3 regions of the Aquaspirillum sp. LM1 genome follow, and region 3 is predicted to be linked to each of the others. Evidence: predicted binding sites of a transcription regulator. Region 3 holds the regulator's gene; each other region holds the start of a gene.
The links. Region 3 encodes sigma-54, which starts transcription at its own class of promoters, with help from an activator protein. Its sites were predicted from a motif close to CTGGCACGCTTCATGCTT; they were not measured.
Positions count from the first base shown of each region.

Region 1: hybD (HyaD/HybD family hydrogenase maturation endopeptidase) is a predicted target of sigma-54. The motif match lies at 3,666-3,683, and genes of this name have one in related genera.
Region 2: BXU06_RS13700 (type II asparaginase) is a predicted target of sigma-54. The motif match lies at 5,166-5,183, and genes of this name have one in related genera.

Region 1 is NZ_CP019509.1:1,994,856-2,002,523, forward strand. It holds gene BXU06_RS08465 (hypothetical protein) at 1-747, opposite strand, end outside; gene hybE ([NiFe]-hydrogenase assembly chaperone HybE) at 744-1,175, opposite strand; gene BXU06_RS08475 (rubredoxin) at 1,172-1,378, opposite strand; gene BXU06_RS08480 (hydrogenase expression/formation protein) at 1,371-2,237, opposite strand; gene BXU06_RS08485 (hydrogenase-1 expression HyaE) at 2,234-2,683, opposite strand; gene BXU06_RS08490 (HypC/HybG/HupF family hydrogenase formation chaperone) at 2,698-2,997, opposite strand; gene hybD (HyaD/HybD family hydrogenase maturation endopeptidase) at 3,007-3,627, opposite strand; gene BXU06_RS17370 (hypothetical protein) at 3,736-4,119, shown strand; gene BXU06_RS08500 (calcium-binding protein) at 4,177-5,010, opposite strand; gene BXU06_RS08505 (alpha/beta hydrolase) at 5,169-5,846, opposite strand; gene BXU06_RS08510 (branched-chain amino acid ABC transporter substrate-binding protein) at 5,942-7,177, opposite strand; gene BXU06_RS08515 (branched-chain amino acid ABC transporter substrate-binding protein) at 7,366-7,668, opposite strand, start outside.
Region 2 is NZ_CP019509.1:3,150,860-3,158,527, forward strand. It holds gene gshA (glutamate--cysteine ligase) at 1-917, shown strand, start outside; gene gshB (glutathione synthase) at 935-1,879, shown strand; gene BXU06_RS13680 (FAD:protein FMN transferase) at 1,891-2,937, shown strand; gene BXU06_RS13685 (diacylglycerol kinase) at 2,960-3,349, shown strand; gene BXU06_RS13690 (hypothetical protein) at 3,530-3,970, opposite strand; gene BXU06_RS13695 (methyltransferase) at 4,349-5,032, shown strand; gene BXU06_RS13700 (type II asparaginase) at 5,299-6,360, shown strand; gene BXU06_RS13705 (prolyl oligopeptidase family protein) at 6,579-7,668, shown strand, end outside.
Region 3 is NZ_CP019509.1:376,720-384,387, reverse strand. It holds gene BXU06_RS01745 (monovalent cation:proton antiporter family protein) at 1-1,048, opposite strand, end outside; gene BXU06_RS01740 (SIS domain-containing protein) at 1,179-2,162, shown strand; gene kdsC (3-deoxy-manno-octulosonate-8-phosphatase KdsC) at 2,183-2,707, shown strand; gene lptC (LPS export ABC transporter periplasmic protein LptC) at 2,704-3,279, shown strand; gene lptA (lipopolysaccharide transport periplasmic protein LptA) at 3,260-3,802, shown strand; gene lptB (LPS export ABC transporter ATP-binding protein) at 3,799-4,527, shown strand; gene BXU06_RS01715 (RNA polymerase factor sigma-54) at 4,557-5,984, shown strand; gene hpf (ribosome hibernation-promoting factor, HPF/YfiA family) at 6,177-6,509, shown strand; gene ptsN (PTS IIA-like nitrogen regulatory protein PtsN) at 6,707-7,168, shown strand; gene hprK (HPr(Ser) kinase/phosphatase) at 7,161-7,668, shown strand, end outside.

The sequences.
Region 1 (7,668 bases), 1.6 Mb from region 3:
GCCCTGACTCAGACGCACCAGTTCAACCAGCCGCGCCAGCATGCGTGCTGCTGGCCAGTATTCGGCGGCAAACAGGCCGGCCACCCAGTTGGCCTGGCGCGCCAGCGGGCCGGTTTCTGCCGGGCTGCCCACCCAGGTAGGGGCCAGGGCAAAGGCATCGTCGTCGAGCAGGTCACGGCCCAGCGCGGCCAGTTCGCGTTCGGTCGGAAACCCCAGCAAGGGCATGCCGCCGCAGGATTCGGCCATCAGCTCGGCCAGCCGCCAGGCGTACTGGGTGTGACGTTGACGTGCCCAGGCCAGCCAGCCGTGGTAGCCGCGTGCCAGCCAGTCGGCGCAGGGTTCGCCCAGCACAAATTCAGCCAGCGCGTCGGCCACCGCGTCTGGCCGGGTGCGCAGCGCCGCCAGAAAATCCGCGTCCGGGCTGTCGCCGCAGGCGGCGGGCCAGTCCAGCGCCACCCGGCGCAGCATGTCCTGGCGGGCTTCGGCTTCCACCGCAGCCAGGGAGGCGGGGTCGGCCTGGGCTGGGCCATTCAGGGCGGCCACCGCCAGGCTGGCGGCCAGGCCATGTGCATGACGGCACACGGTAAACAGCGGCGGCAGGCGCTGGGCGGCGTCAGCCGGGCTCAGGCCGGCACACAGGCGGGCGGCCAGCGCCGGGCGGTCAAACCGGCTGTGGCAGTGGGTCAGGGTGTGGCCATCGTGAAGCACGGTCAGGCTCAGATGGCCGGCAAGGTCAGCAGGGGTCATGCGCGCAATCCAAACAGCCGACGCCGCGACAAATCAGGCGCGGGCGTGGCCGGAAACAGCAGGTTCATCACTTCCTCAGCCGTGGCCCGCGCCGCTGCCTGACTGGCAAATTGCCACATCGGCGAAAACAGCGAAGCTTGGCGGTAATGGCCGAGCGCCGGCTCGAAGGCCCCGGCAAAGTTTACCGGGCCATCGGGCAGGGCAATGCTGTGGCTGCCATCCAGCGCCAGCGGCGCGAACGGGACAGTTTCCGCCAGTGCCAGCAAATTCATGCACCAGGGGGTGATCAGCACGCCCAGCCAGCTATCCTGCCACAAGCGAAAGCCCACCGCCTCTACTTGAATGGCCGGATTGAGTAACGGCACGTCGGCCATGCGCTCGGTCTGGATGCGCTGGAACACCGCACACAGGGTGGCCGACGGGTTCATTCCAGCACCATGAACTGGTCGCGCGCGCCATCACACACCGGGCATTTCCAGTGCGCGGGCAGCTCGACAAACGGGGTGCCAGGCGGAATCTGCCAGACATCATCGCCCTGGGCCGGGTCGTAGACATACCAGCAGATCTTGCATTCCAGCCGGGTGTCCGCCGTCAGCCGCTGGGCATCGCCCAGATAGCTGCCTTCAAACATGGTCAAATTCTCCCAGCAGCCAGCCATGCGCCTGGGCCAGGCGTTCGGCAGAATCGGCAATGTCCTCGCCGTCGGCCAGGGTCACGTCGGGGATGCGGGTGATTTCCAGCGTGTCCAGCAGCAGGGTGTTCATGGTGTTGAAATACTGCACCCGCCACACATGCACCAGCGCGGTGGCCAGCACCCGGCATTTGCCGTAGCCACGCGAAAAAATGCCCACCTGGCCTTCGCCAATCAGCCCTTCGATCCAGGCCATGTCGTCGGGGGTAACGGGCAGCAGGGTAAAGTTGATCACATGCGGGTGGTCCAGCGCCTGGCGCTGGCGGGCCAGCAGTTCCGCGCCAATTGGCGCCGCATTCATCAGGGTGGGCGGCAGGGCCGGCAGGCTGTCCAGCCAGCGGCTGCTGGCCTGGGCGCGCTCAATCAGCACGCTGGGCACCGGGGCAATTTCCACCGCATCGCCGGTTTGCTCGCCGGCAGCGTTGAACGTACACACCCGCCACACCCCGGCAAACACCGATTCCTGGATACGCACTTCACCGCCGTCGGCCAGCAATGCCCTGGCGCTGACTTCGCCTTCGCCCAGTACCTGGTTGATCAGGGTCAGGTCGGCTGCCGGCAGGCCGGCCAGCGAGCGGCTGAGGCTGCCGGCAGCCGGGGTCCAGCGGGTGGCCAGTTCGGCCAGCTCGCCCACCACCGCCAGTGCGGTGTTCAGATGGCGAATGTCTTCCGAGCTGGGCAGCGCCGGCATGGTGAAGCTGTCCATCTGTACTGGCAGCGGCATATAGGCCAGATCGGGGTCTTCAGGTTGCGAACCGGCCCCGACAAAGGCCACCACGGGAAGGGGAAACGGTTTCATGCGCACGCTCCTGGCGAGGTCGGGCTGGCCACCTTGATGCCGATGGCCGGTGGGCGGCTGACCGGTCGGGCCAGCACAGCCTGAATGTCCTGCTGATATTCGCCCCAGCCACGCAAACCGGCCAGCGTGCCCAGATAGCCGCCGTCGCGCAAAAACAGAAACGCCGGGTATTTCATCACCCCGTACTGCGCCTGCAGCGCAGCGTTGTCCGCCGGGTGCAGCAGACAGGGGGTAAGGGCAAAGCCACCATCCTTGAGCAGTTCGGGCAAAATCACCGCCGCATCGGCCACTTCTGGCAGGCGGGTGGGGTCATCGCTGCAAAACGCCACAATGGCACCGTGCTGGCGGGAAAATCCGTCCAGTTCGGCCAGGCGCAGCAGCGGCCAGCCACGCGCGGTCAGGCGGGCCAGCAGGGGGGTCAGGGCAGCGGAAAGCGGGGCAGTCACGCGGGGGAGCTCCATCAGGCAGGGGGTTGCAAAAAGTCGGGCAGTTGCGGTTCGCGGTTGATTAGGTCAGCAAAATGCGCGTCCAGGTCGGTGGCCCCGCCCAGTGCGGCGGCCACCGCGTCCAGCGCCTGCTGGATTTGCGCGGCGGTGTTGGCGTCGATCACTTCACGGGCGGCACCCAGAAAGGTCATCAGCCAGGTGCCAGGCGGCTGTGGCCCCACCAGCGACAAGTCAATGGTTTCCTCGCCTTGCGCGCCACGGCACAACGCGGTGAACGGCGAGTTCAGCGTCACAATCTGCAGGGGAATGCCCACACACATGGCTTAATCCTCCCGCTGGGCCAGCACCCGCGCATCGCCCACCCGACAGGCGTCTGCGGCGCTGGGCCGGCCTTGTTCGTAGGCAGACAGCGCCAGGCTGGCGTCGTGCAGGCCCCCTTGCGCCGGCTGGCTGCGCGGGGTCAGCGTCACCCCCCAGCGGGCCAGAATCCGGCAGGCATGGGTCAGTGCAGCGGGCAGCTGGGCACGCACCGCGTCGGTTAGGCTGCCGCCGTAGTCTTCCAGTTGCACCGGCTGCACCCCCACCAGCGCCAGCTGCGCCGGCCCCTGGCCGGACAGTTCGGCCAGCGCCAGCACTTCGGAAAACCCGGTCTGGTGCAGGCTCATTTTTTTGGCGGTCAGGTAGGCCGGCACGGCGTCGTCTTCAAATACGGCCAGCTCGCCAGGCGTCAGGCCGGCGTCGATGGCATCCAGAATCAGCAAATGGCTGGCCGACTGGACAATGGGCAACAGTGCCAGGCCCTGGGTGCCGCCATCCACCACTTCCACATGGTCGGGCAACGCCCAGCCGGCGTACAGCGCTTCGGCGGCGCGCACGCCAAAGCCTTCATCAGCCCACAGCAGATTGCCAATGCCAAGGATGACGATATGGGGAGAGTCAGTCATAAGGGCCGCTTGTTGGTGTGTTACGGGTGATGTAACACAGACACAAAGCGTGCCATGGGTCAAAAAAGGCGGTCAGGATAGATTTATGTTTTAGATCAGTAGCTTGCTGTGATTTATCAGATAGGGCCAGATTTTTACTGGTTATCTGATTTGCAGTTTTATACTGAAAACGAAAGTGATATATGCAGCTTGCTATCCATGGCTGCCGGGCCGGTAAGCATCTGCACCGCCGGCGCAAAAAAAAGCGGCGCCTGGGGGCGCCGCCAAACTCATCAACATCACTCAAACTTCACGCCTATCAGCGTAGTAGCCAGTCACCCAGATATGAACCGATCATTGGCACAGATACCCAAGGTCAGCGCACTCGCCTGCACGCGGGTATTTCAACGGGACGGCGACTCGACCACTTTCGGCATGAACCTCACCCGACTTGTCGTTCCCGCCTTCGCGGGAACGACACCTGAGGTGAAACTCATGCCGAAAGCGGTCTAATCGCCTGTCAGTCGATTCAGATCATGGTGACTGGCTACTAGTAGGACGCCCCCTGCTTCATCCCCCGTGGGTAAAATCAAAATCGCTGGCGCTGACCGAGCTGACGCCCACCAGGGTCACGCTGGGGCCACCGCTCAGGCTGATGGTGGTGTTGCCGTCGGCGCTGGTGACGGTGGCCACGGTCAGCAGTTCGGCATAGCTGGACACATGGCCATCGTGTACTTGCAGCAGGTCGCTGCCCTGGGTGAAGCTGGTGACCGTGGCGCTACCGCTGCCATGACCAAGGTCGATCACGTCCACGCCGGTACCGGCTGTCAGGGTCACCTTGCCCCAGCCCAGGTCGATATGGCTGCCGCCACTGCCGGCAATAATGCTGGTGATGCCGGATTCAGCGCGCACATTCAGGGCACCGCTGCCGCCGGTAATCACATCGGTGCCGCCGTGGGTGGTCACCAGCGTGGTGCCGGCCCCTGCCGTGACGGTATTGCTGCCGCTGCCCAGTTGCAGGCTTTGGGTGCCGCTGGCACCGGTGGTGATGGTGTTGTGACCACTGCCGGTGCTCAGGCTAAGGTCTGCCCCGTCCTTGAGCTGAAACACCTGGTCGCTGCTGTCGCCCTGGATGCGTTCAATGCCGGAAAACGCCGTCAGGCTGTTCAGGTTGAAGGTGCCGCTGCCGCTCAGGCTGAGGGTGTCCATGCCGGTGTCACCCACCAGGCTGTCGCCGCTGTTCAGTGTGGCCGCCGTGGCCAGAATCAGGTCGTTGCCGGTGGTGCCCACACTGTCCGCACCGCTGGTCAGGGTGACCGAGGTCACGGTTGCGCCCACGCCCTTGCCACCGCCAGCCAGCCCGTCATTACCCGGTCCGCGACCGTTGCCATGTCCATGTCCCATCAAGCTTCTCCTCTGGTAAAAACCGTTGAATCAGATGCTTGTCATGGTAAAAACTTCCGCCACTGTCGTCAGCAGCACAGAGGGTAAAGCTGGGTAAAGATAGGTAAACCGGGCCATCAGGGCGGCAATCCGCATCGGAGCGACCTGGCCGCTGTGGCTTATTTCAGCACGCTGCGCAGCCACTGGCCAATGGCCTGGATTTCTTCGATGCACACCGCGTGCATCATCGGGTAGGTGTGCCAGCTTACCGGCTGGCCGTGGGCCTTGAGCGTATCCACTGCGCGCTGGCCCAGCGCCACCGGCACGATATTGTCAAATTCGCCATGGCCGGCAAACACCGGGGTGTGCTGGTTGGCCGGATGGCGGTGTTCGCTCAGGTAGTCCAGGCTGGGAATATAAGTAGACAGGGCGATGATGCCGGCCAGGGTGTCCGGCTGGGTCAGCCCGGTGGTGTAGGCCATGGCACCGCCCTGGGAAAACCCGGCCAGCACAATGTGCTCAGCTGGTACGCCACGGCTGATTTCGCGGGCAATCAGCGCGTCGATTTGCGCGCGTGAGTCACGAATGCCGTTCAGGTCCACTTTGCGGTCGATCGAATCAATATACAGAATGTCGTACCAGGCGCGCATCACATAGCCGTTATTGCAGGTCACCGGCATGGTCTGCGCGTGCGGAAACACAAAGCGCACCGGCAAATCGTCGGGCAGCTCCAGTTCAGGCACGATCGGGGCAAAGTCGCTGCCGTCAGCGCCCAGGCCATGTAGCCAGATCACCGCGTGGCGGGGTGTGCCAATGCCGGTGACCACTTCAATGCAATCCAGGAGAGGGAGGCTCATCAGGGGGATCCACAAAAAATAAAATAAAAAACGGCATCGTTGCCGATGCCGTTTTTGTCGTCAAGCCAGCCGGCTTGTCAGCGGGGCTGAAGAGATTACTGCTTTTTCTCTTCGGCTGCCGGTGCTGCCGCCGGGGCTGCAGCGGCAGCTGCGCCACCCACGGTGCCCATGACTTCCCACTTGCCGCCCTTGACCTGGTAAACGGTAATCGCGCCGTCGAGCACGTCACCCTTGTCATCAAACTTGATCTTGCCCACCACGCCGTCGTACTCGATGCCAGCCAGGGCTGCCAGGTACTTCTTCGGGTCAGCCGAATCGGCCTTCTTCATCGCTGCTACCACCAGCTTGGTGGCGTCGTAGGCGTACGGGGAGTACAGCTGCACTTCGCCGTACTTGGCCTTGAACTTTTCGTTGAAGGTGGCAAAGCCCGGCAGTTGTTCCTTCGGCACGCCGGTATTGGAAGCAAACTGGCCTTCAGCCGCGTCAGCGGCCAGCTTGATGAATTCCGGGGTCTGGAAGCCGTCGCCACCGATCAGCTTGGCAGTGATGCCCAGCTTCTTGATCTGCTTGGCCATCGGGCCGGCTTGTGCGTCCATGCCACCAAAGAAGATCACGTCCGGCTTGGCACCCTTGATCGAGGTCAGGATGGCCATGAAGTCGGTGGCGGTGTTGGTGGTGAATTCGTGCTTGGCGATGGTGACGCCCTTGGCCTTGGCGGCTTTTTCCACTTCGTCAGCCAGACCCTGGCCGTAAGCGGTGCGGTCGTCAATGATGGCAATTTTCTTGGCCTTCAGCGTATCGGCGATGAAGTCGCCAATGGCCTTGCCCTGTTGCACATCGTTCGGGATCACACGGAAAGCGCTCTTGAAGCCCTGGGTGGTGTAGGCCGGGTTGGTGGCCGACGGCGAGATTTGCACGATGCCGGCATCGGCGTACACCTTGGAAGCCGGGATGGTGGTGCCGGAGTTCAGGTGGCCAATGACGGCGGCCACCTTGGCGTCCACCAGGCGCTGGGCAACCTGGGTGGCGATTTTCGGGTCAGCCTGGTCATCTTCGGACACCAGTTCGAACTTGACCTTCTGGCCGCCGAGGGTCACGCCTTCGGCATTCAGTTCGTCAACCGCCAGCTTCACGCCGGATTCGCTGTCTTTACCCAGGTGGGCGATCGGGCCGGTCAGCGGGGACACTTGACCCAGCTTGACCACCAGTTCGCTGGCAGCGGCGGGTGCCGCCGGGGCAGCGGCCTGTTCAGCCGGTTTTTGTTCGCCCTTGCCGCAAGCGGCCAGTGCCAGGACGGCGGTAGCAATAAGGCTCAAACGCGCATACTTCATGAAACTTTCCCCTGTGAAATTTTGGAAGGCCGGCTGATTATTCATGATGCGATTTCGCGCTGTCAACGCCGATTTGACAAGCGTTTGAATCTGTCGAGGATACAGCAGTGGCTTAATATGTTCCATTGCAGTGCACAAAAAAACGCGGCCCCTGTCCGGGTGCCGCGTTCGGGAGCATCACGCTGGGGTCAGTCGGGTTTTTTTCCGCTGTCTTTGCCCGCTGCTGGTGCATCCGCCTGTGCAGAATTTTCACCACCCACCACGCCAATCACTTCCCAGCGGCCCTGGCGAACCTGGTAAATCGTCACTGCCGAATGCTGGCGATTGCCCTGGGCATCAAAGCGGATCAGCCCGGTGGCCCCCTGATACTGGGTGGCGGCCAGCACCGGCAGATACTTGGCCGGGTCGGCTGAGCCGGCTTTCTGCATGGCGGCGGCCATCACCTTCACTGCGTCGTAGCTGTACGGCGAATAAATCACCACCTCGGCGTT
Region 2 (7,668 bases), 1.2 Mb from region 3:
TGGCCGGGCTGAAAGTGCGCCTGGGCAGCCTGTCGCCTGATATCACTGCCCCCACCGTGCTGGAACTGGGCGATGGTGAAACCCTGACGGTGGAGCCGATTGTCCGCCACGGCCACCGGGTCAGCCTGGGTGATGATTTCAACCCCTGCGTGGTGCTGCTGAACAACGACCTGTCCGCCGGCCTGCCCGATCTGCTGAAACACCTGGACCAAGCAGTGCTGCCGCCGCTGCATGGCGGCTGGGCCGTGCGCCGCAAGAGCAACCACTTTGCCGCCTATGACCAGGTGGCCGACGATTTTGCCCAGCTGATCGGGATTGATCCGTGGTTTATCAACCCGCTGTTCCGCTCGTGCAAGGGGCTGGACTTCCACGAGCGCCAGGGCGAAGAACAACTGGCCGACGTGGTGGATAGCCTGCTGACCCGGATTGGCGAGAAATATCGTGAACACAAGATTGACGCCAAACCGTTTGTGATTGTCAAAGCGGACGCAGGCACTTATGGTATGGGCATCATGAGCGTCAAGGACGCCCGCGAGGTGATCGGGCTGAACCGCAAGCAGCGCAACAAGATGGCGGTAATCAAGGAAGGCCAGGAAGTCAGCGAGGTGATCGTGCAGGAAGGGGTGTACACCTTCGAGCAGGTCAATGAAGCGGTGGCCGAACCGGTGGTGTACATGATTGACCGCTACGTGGTGGGCGGTTTTTACCGGGTACACACCGGGCGTGGCGTGGACGAAAACCTTAATGCACCTGGTATGCACTTTGTGCCGCTGTCGTTTGAAACTGCCTGCCTGCCCGACCGCAAAGGTGAGCCAGACTGCCCGCCCAACCGCTTTTACGCCTATGGCGTGGTGTCGCGGCTGGCGCTGCTGGCGGGTGCGGTTGAACTGGATGCCACTGACCCCTTGCGCGACTGACGCGCTGGAGCCCTGCTATGCGAATTGCCTTTATTGCCGACCCGCTGGCGTCGTTCAAAATCTACAAAGACTCAACCTTTGCCATGATGGAAGAGGCCAGCCGGCGCGGCCACGCGCTGTACGCGCTGCAAGCCGACGACCTCTACGTGGCCGCCGGCCAGGTCCGCGCCCAGGTCAGCCCGATCACGCTGACCGGCCAGGCCGACGCCTGGTTTGTCCGTGGCGCACCCAGCGACTGCGCCTTGAACGAATTCGACGCCGTGCTGATGCGCAAGGACCCGCCGTTTGACGCGCAATACCTGTACGCCACCCACTTGCTGTCGCTGGCCGAAAGCCAGGGCGCGCGCGTGTTCAACCGTGGCCAGGCCCTGCGCGACTACAACGAAAAACTGGCCATCCTGAAGTTTCCTGAATGGACCGCGCCCACGCTGGTCAGCCAGCAGCCAGCCATCTTGCGCGCCTTTGTCGCCGAGCAGGGCGACACCATCCTCAAGCCGCTGGACAGCATGGGCGGCGACGGGATTTTCCGCGTCAGCCCGCACGACCCCAATCTGTCGGTGATTCTGGAAACCATGACCGAGCGCGGCCAGCGCACCATCATGGCCCAGCGCTACCTGCCGGAAATTGTCGATGGCGACAAGCGTGTGCTGCTGATTGACGGCGAGCCGGTGCCGTACTGCCTGGCGCGCATTCCGCAGCCAGGCGAAACCCGTGGCAACCTGGCGGCAGGGGGCCGTGGCGAAGCCCGCCCGCTGACCGCACGCGACCGCGCCATTGCCGAGGCACTGGGCCCGCGCCTGAAGGCCGAAGGGCTGCTGCTGGTGGGGCTGGATGTGATTGGCGAGCGGCTGACCGAAGTGAATGTCACCAGCCCGACCTGCTTTCGGGAAATCATGGACCAAACCGGCTGCAATGTGGCCGGCCTGCTGCTGGATGCGCTGGAGCGCCAATGTGTTGCTTGAAGATATCGGGAATGATGGCGGCACTGGCCTTGCTGGGCAGCCTGTTGCTGAGCGGCTGCGAGCAAGGCCCCACATTATGGCAGCAGGAAAGCTATGTGTTTGGCACCCGGGTGCAGATCACCACGGCTGATGTGCCGGAGTCCGTGGCCCGCCCGGTGGTCAGCGCCGCGCTGGCGGATCTGGACCGCTGGCATGTGCGTCTGCATGCCTGGCGTGACGACAGCGAGCTGACCCGGATCAACCGGGCGCTGGCTCAAGATCAATGGACACGCACCGACCCGGAAGTGTTTGCCCTGCTGCGCCAGGCTCAGCAGATGTCCTCTGCCGCCGAGGGGCTGTTCAACCCGGCCATCGGCCAGCTGGTGGCATTATGGGGTTTTCATGCCGACAGCTTTGCTCCGATTACGCCGGATCCGGCGGCCCTGCGCCGGCTGATTGCCAGCGCCCCACAAATGAGCGATGTGCAGCTAGATGGGGGACAGGTGCGCAGTCGTAACCGCAATGTCTCGTTCGATCTGGGCGGCATGGCCAAAGGCTGGGCGCTGGACCGGGTGGCCGAGCGCCTGCGCGAAGCGGGCATTAAGTCTGCCTTAATCAATATCGGCGGTAATATCCTGGCGCTGGGCAGCAAGGGCGATGAACCGTGGAAAGTGGGCCTGCAGGCCCCCAGGGACAACCAGGCCATGGCGGTGATTGTGCTGCGCGATGGTGAGGCGCTGGGCACTTCGGGCGATTATCAGCGCTATTTCGAGCTCAATGGCGTGCGTTACTGCCATTTGATTGACCCGCGCACCGGTAGCGCCGCCTGCCAGCGTCAGGCCGCCACCGTGCTGGTGGAAAACGGCCTGGATGCCGGCCTGCGCTCCGATGTGGCCAGCAAGCCGCTGTTTTTTGCCTCGCGCACCGACACCGCCCGGCTGGCTGCCCGCTTTGACATCCGCGATGTCATGCTGGTGGAAACCGACGGCCACGCCTGGCTGAGCCCGCGCATGCATCAGCGCGTGCAATGGCTGCAACGTCCGGCCAAGGTGGACACCCTGAGTGGGTTTCCCTCCTGACCGCTTTTTTTGAGATGACAGTGTGACCCCACCGACTGAAAGCCCATTCAAGGGCAAAACCGGCCTGCGCCGGCTGATCAATGCGCTGGGCTACTCGCTGGACGGCCTGCGCGCCGCCTTCCGCCACGAAGCCGCCTTCCGCCAGCTCAGCCTGCTGGCCGCGCTATTGCTGCCGCTGGCGCTCTGGCTGCCGGTCACTCCGGTGGAGCGTGCGCTGATGATGGCCGCGCCGCTGGCCACGCTGATTATCGAACTGCTGAATTCTGCCATCGAAGCCGCAGTGGACCATACCTCGCTGGACCGCCATCCCCTGGCCAAGCGCGCCAAGGACATGGGCAGCGCCGCGCAATTGCTCGGGCTGGTCAACCTGGCGGTGGTGTGGGGGGGGATTTTATATGGGCACTGGGCTTAGCAATGCGCGGATTGATGCAGGACAGCACTTTTTCAACAAGCCAAACCCAGTAAAATCAATCACCTGCAAGCTATTTTTCACAAAACCAGGGGTTCCCCCTGTGTTTTTCTGGGCAGTGACTCAGGACACAATCAGCCACGTTTGACTATTCAGGCGTGGCTGATCGGGACATGGCGGGGTTCAGCGTCGGCTCGGCAGTTCGTTCTGCGCCAGATCATCCCGGCGCAGATACACCACACCGGGAAACACCAGAATATGCTGCTCGGTCAGCGTGGCCACCTGCTCGCTTTCGCCAACAAACTCAAACCAGCAGCGGCTGGAACACAAAAACCGGTATACCGGCCAGCCGGAACGGTAAAACATCAGCTCGCGACAGCGAAAATGGTCGAGTGGCAGCAGCGAATGGCTGCGAACCGGCTCGAATAGCATGCTTAATGCATCTTCATCGCCTTCGCCCGCCACCAGCCGCGCCACCCGCTCGCTGTCGGCCAGCCGCGCGCCCCACATCAGGGCCAGCAGGCACACCGGCAGCAGCAGCCAGTCGCCATCCAGCAAAAACAGCACAGCCATTACCCCGGCACCGGTCAGAAAAAACCGGCTATCCCATTGCATGCGGTTCATGATTCACCTCCTTGACGGTGCCTTTGCCCAGGGTCTGGTAGCGGCAACATCTTTTCAGCCTAGTTCATTTTGCGCGCAGCTGAGCGGACAAAAACTGTCAGCCGTGCGCACGCGGGGGGTTACTTCCTGAATGAAGGGTAAGCAAAAAACCGGCCCGATCCGCTGCCGGTAGCACAAGCGTGGTAAGCTGCCCGCCTCACCCGGCATGACCCCACTTCGGCCAGGCCAGCGCGATGGCGTCATGACGCCTGTCGGCTGCTGTCGCTGCCGTCTTCCGCTGCACCCATCCTTCCCCTTCTTCTTGTCAAATCAAGCTTTTGCCCCGCTGCTGGCCGGGCAGGACACGACAGGCGGCGCGGCGTTAACAGAAAGCCCTTCATGCCTGGTTATCAAGTCAAGGTGGAAACCCTGACGATTGGCGGCGCGGAGTATCAGATTCGCTCCCTGCTGGATTTACAACAATTTTCCGACCCCGATGGCGAAGCCGAACGACTGGGCATCTCCTCGGCCACCTGGCCGCTGTTTGGCCTGGTCTGGCCGTCGGCGCAAGTGCTGGCGGCGGCCATGCACACCCAGCCGCTGGAGGGGCGGCGCGTGCTGGAAATTGGCGCTGGCCTGGCGCTGGCCAGCCTGGTGCTGCACCAGCGTGACGCCGATGTCACCGCCAGCGACTGCCACCCACTGGCGGCGCAGTTCATGCGGGAAAACCTGAAACTGAACCAACTGGGGCCAATGGTGTATCAAACTGGCCACTGGGCGGGCAGCAACCCGGCATTGGGGCAGTTTGAGCTGATTATCGGCAGTGATGTGCTGTACGAACGCGACCAGCCGGAGCAACTGGCCGGGTTTATCGATTGCCATTCGTCGGCCAGTGTGGAAGTGATGATTGTTGACCCCGACCGGGGCCAGCGCAGCCGTTTTTGCCAGGCCATGTCCGCGCGCGGCTACCGCCATCACGCCCGCCGCGCCGACTGTCAGCTGCCTGGCGGTCAGGCGTATCGCGGGCGGTTTCTGTATTTTTTGCGTGGCGACGCCAGTACGTCCGACCCGCTGCCGGGCTAAGCCAGCCGCTGGCGTTCGGCTAGCCGAATGGGCGAACGCCGCGCTGTTCGGTTTTCCGTTTTGTCTCTGAGGTAGAAGCTCAGAAATCCGCAAAAAATCAGCCTATTATGAAAATCCATTTGCGCCGGAACACATGGCATCGTTTATGCATTAATCCGCTGCCGCCCAGCCTGATCCTGGCTGAGGCCACCCGCATGCTGCAGGCCCGAGTGGGCCGCGCAATGGCAACGACAAGCGACATAAATTTCCTACAGAGGAACTGTCTGATGATGATCCAAACCCTGCGTCTGACTGTACTGACCGGCGTGCTGTTCTCCGCCGCCGCCCTGGCTGCCGACAAGCCGAATGTGATGATTCTGGCCACGGGCGGCACCATTGCCGGCACCGGTGCCACCTCGACCACCACCGTGGGCTACACCGCCGCCAAAGTGGGCGTGGAACGCCTGATTGAAGCGGTGCCCGAGCTGAAAAACGTGGCCAATGTCAAAGGCGAGCAGGTGTTCCAGATCGCCAGCGAAAACATGACCAACGACCACTGGCTGAAACTGGGCAAGCGCGTCAATGAACTGCTGGCCCAGCGCGACGTGGACGGCATCGTCATCACCCACGGCACCGACACCCTGGAAGAAACCGCTTACTTCCTCAACCTGACCGTGAAGAGCAAGAAGCCGGTGGTGCTGGTGGGTGCCATGCGCCCGTCCACCGCCATCAGCGCCGATGGTCCGATCAATCTGTATAACGCCGTGGCGCTGGCCAGCAGCCCGGATGCCGCAGGCCGTGGCGTGCTGGTGTCGCTGAACGACCAGATCAACGCCGCCCGCGAAGTGACCAAGAGCAACACCATGACCACCGACACCTTCCGCAGCGCCGACCTGGGCGCGCTGGGCTATATGGTGTCGGGCAAGCCGATGTTCTACCGCGCCACCACCCGCAAGCACACCACCGACAGCGAATTTGACATCAGCAAGCTGAACAAGCTGCCGGCAGTGAATGTGGTGTACAGCTACGCCAATGCCACCCGCATTGCCGTGGACGCTTTTGCTGCCGCTGGCGATGAAGGCATGGTCCACGCCGGCACCGGCAATGGCAGCCTGTCCACCCCGGTGAAGGCCGCGCTGACCGAAGCCCGCAAGAAGGGCATGATTGTGGTGCGTAGCTCGCGCACCGGCACCGGTATCACCGCCCGCAATGGCGAAGCCAACGATGACGAACTGGATTTTGTGGTTGCCGACAACCTGTCGCCGCAAAAAGCCCGCATCCTGCTGATGCTGGGCCTGACCAAAACCCACGACACCAAGGCACTGCAACGCATGTTCATGATGTATTGATTGATGGTCTGACTCTCCCGGTATTCCTCCTGCATCCCTCTCGGGTCTGGGCACAGATGGGGGGCGGCCACAGGCCGAAACAGATGTGCTAACCCAGCCCGATTTTCCTGCCCCGCCGGCTCTCCCCGGCGGGTTTTTTTGCTGGAACAGGGCTACAGCGCTGCCATCGGCACGGTGTGCCCCCCCGCGCAGTACAATACCGCCCTATTGATTTCCTGATGCTTGCCGACCCCATGCCCACTCACGACCCCTACCTCTGGCTGGAAGACGATTCCGCCGCCACCCGCGCCTGGTGCGCCGAGCAACAGGCGCACACCGCCGCCCAGCTGGATGCCGACCCGCGCTTTGCCGCGCTGGCCGACGAAGTGCTGGAGCATCTGCGCGACGACGAGCGCGTGCCGTTTGTCGAGGCGCATGCCGGCTGGTGGCACCACTTTTTGCAAAGCCCGGCGCATCCACGCGGGGTGTACCGCCGCATTCGCCCCGACGACTACCGCGCCAACCGCGATGCCTGGGAAGTGTTGTTTGATCTGGACGCGCTGGCCGCCGCCGAAGGGGTGGACTGGCATCTGGCCGGGATTGACCATTGCACCGAACGCCCGGCGCGCTGTTTGCTGTCGCTGTCCGCTGATGGCGGTGACGCCGCCTGCCTGCGCGAATACGACCTGGACGCGCGCGCCTTTGTCGCCGAGGGCTTTCAGCTGCCGCCCGGCAAGCACAGCGTTACCTGGCGCGACCCGGACAGCCTGTACGCCGCCGTGGTGCTAAGCGAGGCCGACGCCACCGCCTCGGGTTACCCACGCGAAGTCAAGCTATGGCAGCGCGGCCAGCCGTTTGCCCAGGCGCACAGCCTGCTGAAGGCCGAGCGCAATGCCCTGGCGGTCAGCGCCTGGCGCATGCTCAACCCGGACGGCGGCGAGCCGGTGGACATCATCGAAGAAGCGCTGAGCTTTTACCGCACCCGCTACTGGCGCGTGCTGCCCGACCTGAGCCGGCAGGCGCTGCCCTTGCCGCCCAAGGTGGACATCGACGGCGTGGTGGCCGGCCAGCTGATTGTGCGACTGAACCAAGCGTGGGGCGAGCTGGACGCCGGTGTGTTGCTGGCGCTGGACTGGCAGGCGCTGTGCGCCGGTGAAATCGACCCGCTGCCCTTGTTCACCCCCGGCCCGCGCCAGTCGGTGGATGGCGCGCTGGCCGGGCGCAGCTGTTTGTTTGTGCATGTGCTGGACGAAGGCGTCAGCCAGCTGTGGGTGTTCACCCCCACTGCCGACGGCTGGCAGGCGCAGCGCGCGCCTCTGCCCGGTCAGG
Region 3 (7,668 bases):
CAATCAAGTCCAGGTTGCCGGCCAGCGCCAGCAGCACAAAGCCAAACTCGCCGCCCTGCGCCAGCGCCACCGCACTGCGCAGCGATTCGCCAGACTTGTACTGAAACAAGCGGGCAATGGCAAACATCAACAGCGCCTTGCCCAGCACCAGAAAGACACCAAACACCAGCACCAGGGTAAATTGCTCGGTCAGCACCGACACATCCAGGCGCATGCCGATGGTGACAAAGAAAAAGCCCAGCAGGATATCGCGGAAGGGCTTGATGTCTTCTTCCACCTGATAGCGGTATTCGGTTTCGGCAATCAGCATGCCGGCGACAAACGCCCCCAGCGCCAGCGACAGGCCAGACAGTTCGGTGAGGTAGGAGACGCCCAGCGTCACCAGCAACACATTGATCATGAACAGTTCGGACGAGCGCTGACGCGCCACCAGATGAAACCATGGCCGCATCACCCGCTGGCCAATGCTGAACAGCAGCACCATCACGCCGCCCACTTTCAGCGCCGCCAGGCCCAGGTCCTGCCACAGATGGGCAGAATGCGAGGCAAACGCCGGAATCAGGATCAGCAGCGGCACCACCGCCAAGTCCTGAAACAGCAACACGCCAATCGACAGCTGGCCATGCGGGGCGTTGAGCTCCAGCCGTTCGGTGAGCAGCTTGGAGACAATCGCCGTGGACGACAGCGCCGCCACCGAGCCCAGGGCAAAGCCAGTGAGCGGCGAGGCACCAGCCATCACCACCAGCGCCATCACCACCAGCAGGGTGACTACCACCTGCGCCGCACCCAGGCCAAACACAATCTGACGCATGGCGCGCAGCTTGGCCAGGCTGAACTCCAGACCAATGGTGAACATCAGGAACACAATGCCGATTTCACCCAGAAAGCGGGTTTGCGCGGTATCGGCTATCAGCTGCAAGCCGCCAGGGCCAACAATAAAGCCCACCAGCAGATAGCCCAGCATGGCCGGCACCCGCAAGAGGCGGCACAAGACCACCACCAGAACGGCAGCCAGCAAAATGGCAACAACAGGGGCAAGCGAATGCATGAGCGGCGATTTTCTCCATCGGGCGGTTGGTCAGGCCAACCGGTAAGCGCCATGGGCGCGATGCGGGGGCATTATAACTTGGTTATACTTGCGGTCTTGTTGACCTGCGGTAATACCGTGTGATGGCTGTATGACTGAAGATGCTGTTTCCCTGCACCGCCTGGCGCTGGCCCGCGATGTGCTGGCCACCGAGGCGGAGGCCATCCAGACGGTATCCGCCCGCCTGGATGTGGTTTTTTTACGTGCGGTGGATGCCATCCTGGCCTGTCAGGGCCGGGTGGTGGTCACCGGCATGGGCAAGTCGGGCCATATTGGCCGCAAGATTGCCGCCACGCTGGCCTCTACCGGCACGCCGTCCTTTTTCATGCACCCGGCAGAAGCCGCGCATGGCGATCTGGGGATGATCACCGCGCAGGATGCGGTGCTGGCCTTATCCAATTCAGGCGAAACCAGCGAGTTGATCGCCTTGCTGCCCGCCTTGCGGCGCAAGGGCATTGCCCTGCTGGCTATTACCGGACGACCCGGTTCCACCCTGGCCCGTGAGGCCGACGTCCATCTGGACGCCGCCGTCAGCCGCGAAGCCTGCCCGCTGGGGCTGGCCCCCACGGCCAGCACCACGGCGGCGCTGGCGCTGGGCGATGCGCTGGCGCTTACCCTGCTGGACGCCCGGAATTTTCGTGAGGAAGACTTTGCCCTGTCCCACCCTGGCGGCAGCCTGGGCAAGCGCCTACTGGTGCGGGTGGCCGACGTGATGCACAGCGGCGAGGCGCTGCCCAAGGTGGGGCCGGACACCGCGCTGAAAGATGCGCTGTACGAAATCAGCCGCAAGGGCTTAGGCATGACCGCCGTGTGCGACGCCAATCAGCGGCTGCTGGGGGTGTTTACCGACGGCGACTTGCGCCGCCTGCTCGACCGTGGCCAGTTTGACCTGGGCCGCGCGGTGGGTGAGGTGATGAACCCAACCCCCCGCAGCATTGCCGCCGACCGGCTAGCCGCCGAGGCACTGCAGCGGATGGAGCAGGACAAGATCAACGGACTTTTGGCACTCGATGCCGCCGGCCTGCTGGTGGGCGCGCTCAATATGCACGATCTGCTGCGCGCGGGCGTGGTGTGACACAGGATAATTCAAAGCTTATGCAGACAGTACAAACCCTGGCCAGGCCGGTCAAAATGCTGGTGATGGACGTGGATGGCGTGCTGACCGACGGCAGCATCTACCTCACCGACAGCGGCGACGAGCTCAAGGCGTTCAATTCGCAGGATGGCCTGGGCCTCACCCTGCTGCGCAAAAGCGGTGTGGCGCTGGCCATTATCAGTGGCCGCAAGGCGCGCTGTGTGGAAGTGCGCGCCCAGGCGCTGGGCGTGGCGCATGTGTATCAGGGGATAGGCAACAAGGCCGAGGCGTTTGCCCAGCTGCTGGCCGATACCGGGCTGAGCGCGGCAGACTGTGCCTATATTGGCGACGATGTGATTGATTTGCCGGTGATGCGCCAGGTGGGCTTTGCCGTGGCGGTGCCAGATGCGCCCAATCTGGTGCGCAGCCACGCCCATTACGTGACCGGCAGCGCCGGCGGGCGCGGCGCAGTGCGCGAGCTGTGCGAACTGATCCTGCACGCCCAGGGCAAGCTGGATGACGCGCTGGCAGTGTATCTGGCATGAACCGTCGCCCTAACAAACTGTTTCCGCTGGTGCTGCTGGCGTTGCTGGCCGGGCTGACCTTCTGGCTGCAGTCGCTGACCGACTGGCTCAGCGCCAGCGTCAGCCATGACAAGCGCGCCGAAGCGCCAGACTACGTGGTGGAAGGCTTTACCGCCACGGTATTTGACGCCCAGGGCCAGGTTAAACAGCACCTGAGCGGCCAGCAGGCCTGGCAGCAACCCAATGACCCCACCATTCATTTGCTGCGCCCGCATTTGCGCCAGTACGCCGGTGCCGTGCTGCAACTGGAAATCATCGGCGACAATGGCCGCTATAACCCGAAAACCCGCATCAGCCAGTTTCCAGGTCAGGTCACCGTATTGCGTTACAGCCCAGGGCAGGACACCGCCAAACTGGTCAGCAGCCAGCTGACCATTGACACCGAGCAGCGTACCGCCCGTTCGCCGGCGCTGTCGGTGCTCAGCCGTGGCCCCAGCGTGGTGCGCAGCACTGGCTTCACTTACAACGATGTCACCCAGCAGGTCAAACTGCTGTCCAAGGTAAAGGTAACCCATGTTCCGACCCGTCAATGACCGCCTGCTGTCCGGCCTGCTGGCCATGGCGCTGACTGCCGTTTCTGCCCACAGCCTGGCCGAGCAGGGCGACCGCGACAAACCCATCCAGATCGAAGCCGACCGCGCCAGCCTGGATCAGCTTAAAGGCATCACCGTTTACGAGGGCAATGTGGTGGTCACCCAGGGCACCATTCTGCTGCGCGCCGCCCAGGTGACGGTCACCCAGGACAAAAACGGCGGCGATCTGGCCGTGGCTCACGGCAACCCGGCCACTTTCCGCCAGAAAATCGACGGCAAAAATGAATGGATGGACGCCCAGGGCCAGCGGATTGAATACGACAGCGGTAAAAATCTGGTTAAACTGTTCGACAACGCCAGAGTCAAGCGTGGCCAGGACATCGTGATGGGGCAGACCCTGGTCTACAATACCAAGGATGAAACCTTCATCGCCAACGGCCCCACCGGCGGTGCCAGCCCGGCCAAGGGCAGCGGCGGGCGGGTGACGGTGATTTTGCAGCCCAAGAAAAAGGATGGCCAATGAGCCGCAGCGTGCTCTCGGTACACCACCTGAACAAGCGCTATGGCAAGCGCACGGTGGTCAAGGATGTCTCGCTGGATATCAGCAGTGGCGAAGTGGTCGGCCTGCTCGGCCCCAATGGTGCCGGTAAAACCACCAGTTTTTACATGATTGTTGGCCTGGTCAGCGCTGATGGTGGCGAAATGCGCATCGATCAGCATGATATCCGCCATCTGCCCATCCATCAGCGTGCGCGCATGGGGCTGGGCTATCTGCCGCAGGAAGCATCGATCTTTCGCAAGATGACGGTCGAGGAAAACATCCTGGCCATTCTGGAAATTGCCGGTCGGCGCGGCGAAGACGCCGAAAACGAGCTGACCAGCCTGCTGGACGAACTCAATATCGGCCACCTGCGCGAATCGCCAGCACTGGCCCTGTCTGGCGGCGAGCGCCGCCGGGTGGAAATCGCCCGGGTGCTGGCCACCCGCCCGCGCTTCATCCTGCTGGATGAGCCGTTTGCCGGCGTGGATCCGATTGCCGTGCTGGACATTCAAAAAATCATTGCCTACCTGCGGGAACGCAATATCGGCGTGCTGATTACCGATCACAACGTCCGCGAGACCTTGTCGATCTGTGATCATGCCTACATTATCAACGAAGGTTCCGTGCTGGCCAAAGGCCGCCCCGACGAACTGGTGAGCGACGAAAACGTCAGACGGGTGTATCTTGGTGAACATTTCCGCCTGTAGGCGTGTGACAGCGTGATGAAGCCCGCGTAATGAAACAGAGCCTGCAACTTAAAGTCAGCCAGCAGCTGACCCTGACCCCGCAACTGCAACAGTCGATCCGGCTCTTGCAGCTTTCCACCTTGGACTTGCAGCAGGAAATTGAAAACATCCTGCACGACAACCCGATGCTGGAGCGTGACGAAGGCCAGCCCGATCCCCTGCCCAATACGGCGGACACCCCGGCCAGCAGCGCCGACACGCCCGGCAACGACAATAACGACGCGCCAGAGCCCAGCCGCGACGACGACGGCCCAGCCGATTCGCTGGAGCTGTCCGACTGGTCCAGCAGCGGTTCGGGCAACCACGACGACGATTTCGACCCGCACGCCAATATGGTGGCGGAAAAAACCCTGCGCGAGCACCTGCTTGACCAGGTGGCCGAACACGCGCTGCAAGCGCGCGACCGCGCCGTGGTCACCTTCCTGATCGAAGAACTCGACGACGATGGCTATCTCACCCAGTCGCTGGAAGAACTCGCCGCCCACCTGCCGGAAGAGCTCGGCGTGGACGCCGACGAACTGCAAGTGGGCCTGCGCCTGTTGCAGCAGTTTGAACCGGCGGGCGTGGGGGCCCGCTCGCTGGCCGAGTCGCTGACCCTGCAACTGGCCATCCTGCCGGACAGTCCGGTGCGCACGCTGGCCAAGGTGCTGATCAACGAACACCTGTCGCTCTTGGCGCACCGCGATTTCAACAAGCTCAAGCGCCAGCTGCACTGTGACGACGACATGCTCAAGGCGGTCACCCTGCTGGTGGCCTCGCTCAACCCGCGCCCGGCGGCCGGTTTTGGTCGCGACAACACCCAGTACATCGTGGCCGACGTGATGGTGCACAAAGGCCCGGAAGGCTGGCGCGCCCAGCTCAACCCGGCGGCGATGCCCAAGCTGCGGGTGAATTCGCTGTACGCCCATCTGCTGCAACACCACCGCGAAGGCGGCTCGCAGCTGACTGCGCAGTTGCAGGAAGCCAAATGGCTGATCCGCAATGTGCAGCAGCGCTTTGACACCATCCTGCGCGTATCCGAGGCCATCGTGGCGCGCCAGCAACAGTTTTTTGAGCTGGGCGAGGTGGGCATGCGCCCGCTGGTGCTGCGCGACATTGCCGACGAACTTGGCCTGCACGAATCCACCATCTCGCGGGTGACCACGCAAAAATTCCTTTTATGTCCACGGGGTATCTTCGAACTGAAATATTTCTTCGGCAGCGCGCTGGAAACCGATTCCGGCGGAGAATGCTCGGCCACTGCCATCAAGGCGCGGCTGCGCCTGCTGATTGGCAACGAAGACCCGAAAAAACCGCTTTCCGATTCGGCATTGGCTGATATGCTGGGCGCTGAAGGCATTCAGGTGGCGCGGCGGACGGTGGCCAAGTACCGCGAAGCCATGCAGATTCCGCCGGTCAACCTGCGCAAGTCGATCTGATCATGTTGTTCCGCCGTGGCCTGAGTGCCACGGCCTCAAGCCGGCTGTGGGCCGGCCGATGAAAGTATGACGGAGACCGGCCTGGGCATCAGGCCACTCCCTGCCGGCCACGCGGCGGGCCTTGTCCCGCCGCACAGCTTCAACCCGGCCCGTCCCGTTGGACGTGGCGTTTTTCCAGGAAGGAGTAAGGTTATGAACCTGAAAATCACCGGCATTCACCTCGACGTTACCCCCGCGCTGCGCGACTACATTGAAGCCAAGCTCGAACGCATCACCCGTCATGTCGATAACGTCACTTCTGTCGCCGTGACCTTGTCGGTAGACAAACTGGAACAAAAAGCCGAGGTGAACGTTCACCTCAAAGGCAAGGACATTCATGTCGAGGCCAGCAGCAGCGACATGTACGCCGCCCTGGACGCCCTGGCTGACAAGCTGGACCGCCAGGTGCTCAAATACAAGGAAAAACTGACCGACCACCACCCGGCAGACAAGGCCGCTGTGGTGCAGGCTCCGACCGAGGCCTAAAGCCCGCTTGGCGGCATGAGCGCCCAAGTGGCGGCGCGGTCGGGTTTCCTCCCGGCCAGATATCCACTACGGCGGAAACCTGCGGGTTTCCGCCCGTTCCTTCTTCCCAGCCATGTCAGCAGCGCAGATGCGCACGCTGCCCAGCCGGATCAAACCGGCGTAGAATGGCGCGGTTCCGTGAAAGCGTGGGTCACGCAATGAGTTTGATTGCCAAAATCCTGTCCCCCGAACATGTGCTGCTGGATCTGGATGTTTCCAGCAAGAAACGCGTGTTCGAGCAGGTCGGCATCCTGTTTGAAAACAGCCATGGCATCGCCCGCAGCGATGTGTTCGACTGTCTGTTTGCCCGAGAAAAACTCGGGTCAACCGGTCTGGGTCAGGGCGTGGCCATTCCGCATGGCCGGGCCAAGGGGCTGAAAGAAGCCACCGGGGCCTATATCCGGCTGAAAGCGCCGATTCCTTATGATTCACCCGATGGCAAACCGGTGCAAAGCCTGTTTGTCCTGCTGGTGCCCGATCAGGCCAATGACTTGCACCTGCAGGTATTGTCCGAACTGGCCCACCGATTTTCCAACCGCCAGCTGCGCGAAACGCTGTTGACCGTCGCCGACGCGGCCACCGCGTACCGCCTGCTGGCCGAGTGGCCTGCCCATGCCTAGCATCAGCGTTCGCCGTCTGTTCAATGACAACGTTAACAAGCTTGACCTGGTCTGGGTGGCCGGCACGTCGGGGGGCGATCATCGCATCCATACCGACGACCAGCGTCCCACCCTGGCGCTGGTGGGCCACGTCAATCTGATTCACCCCAATAGTGTGCAAGTGTTTGGCCTGGCCGAAGTGCAGTACCTCAACGCGCAATCGCCCGAAGAGGGCAAGCGCATGCTCGACCAGCTGTTTTCCCTGGCCATCTCGGCCATTATCGTCGCTAACGATCAAGCCCTGCCCAAGGGGCTGCGCAGCTACTGCGAACAGCACAATGTGCCGCTGATGACCTCGTCCCAGCCATCGCCCTATCTGATGGATGTGCTGCGCATTTACCTGGCCAGGGTGCTGGCTGCGTCCACCATCATGCATGGGGTATTTCTGGACGTGCTGGAAGTGGGCGTGCTGATTGCCGGCGAATCGTCGATGGGCAAGAGCGAGCTGGCGCTCGACCTGA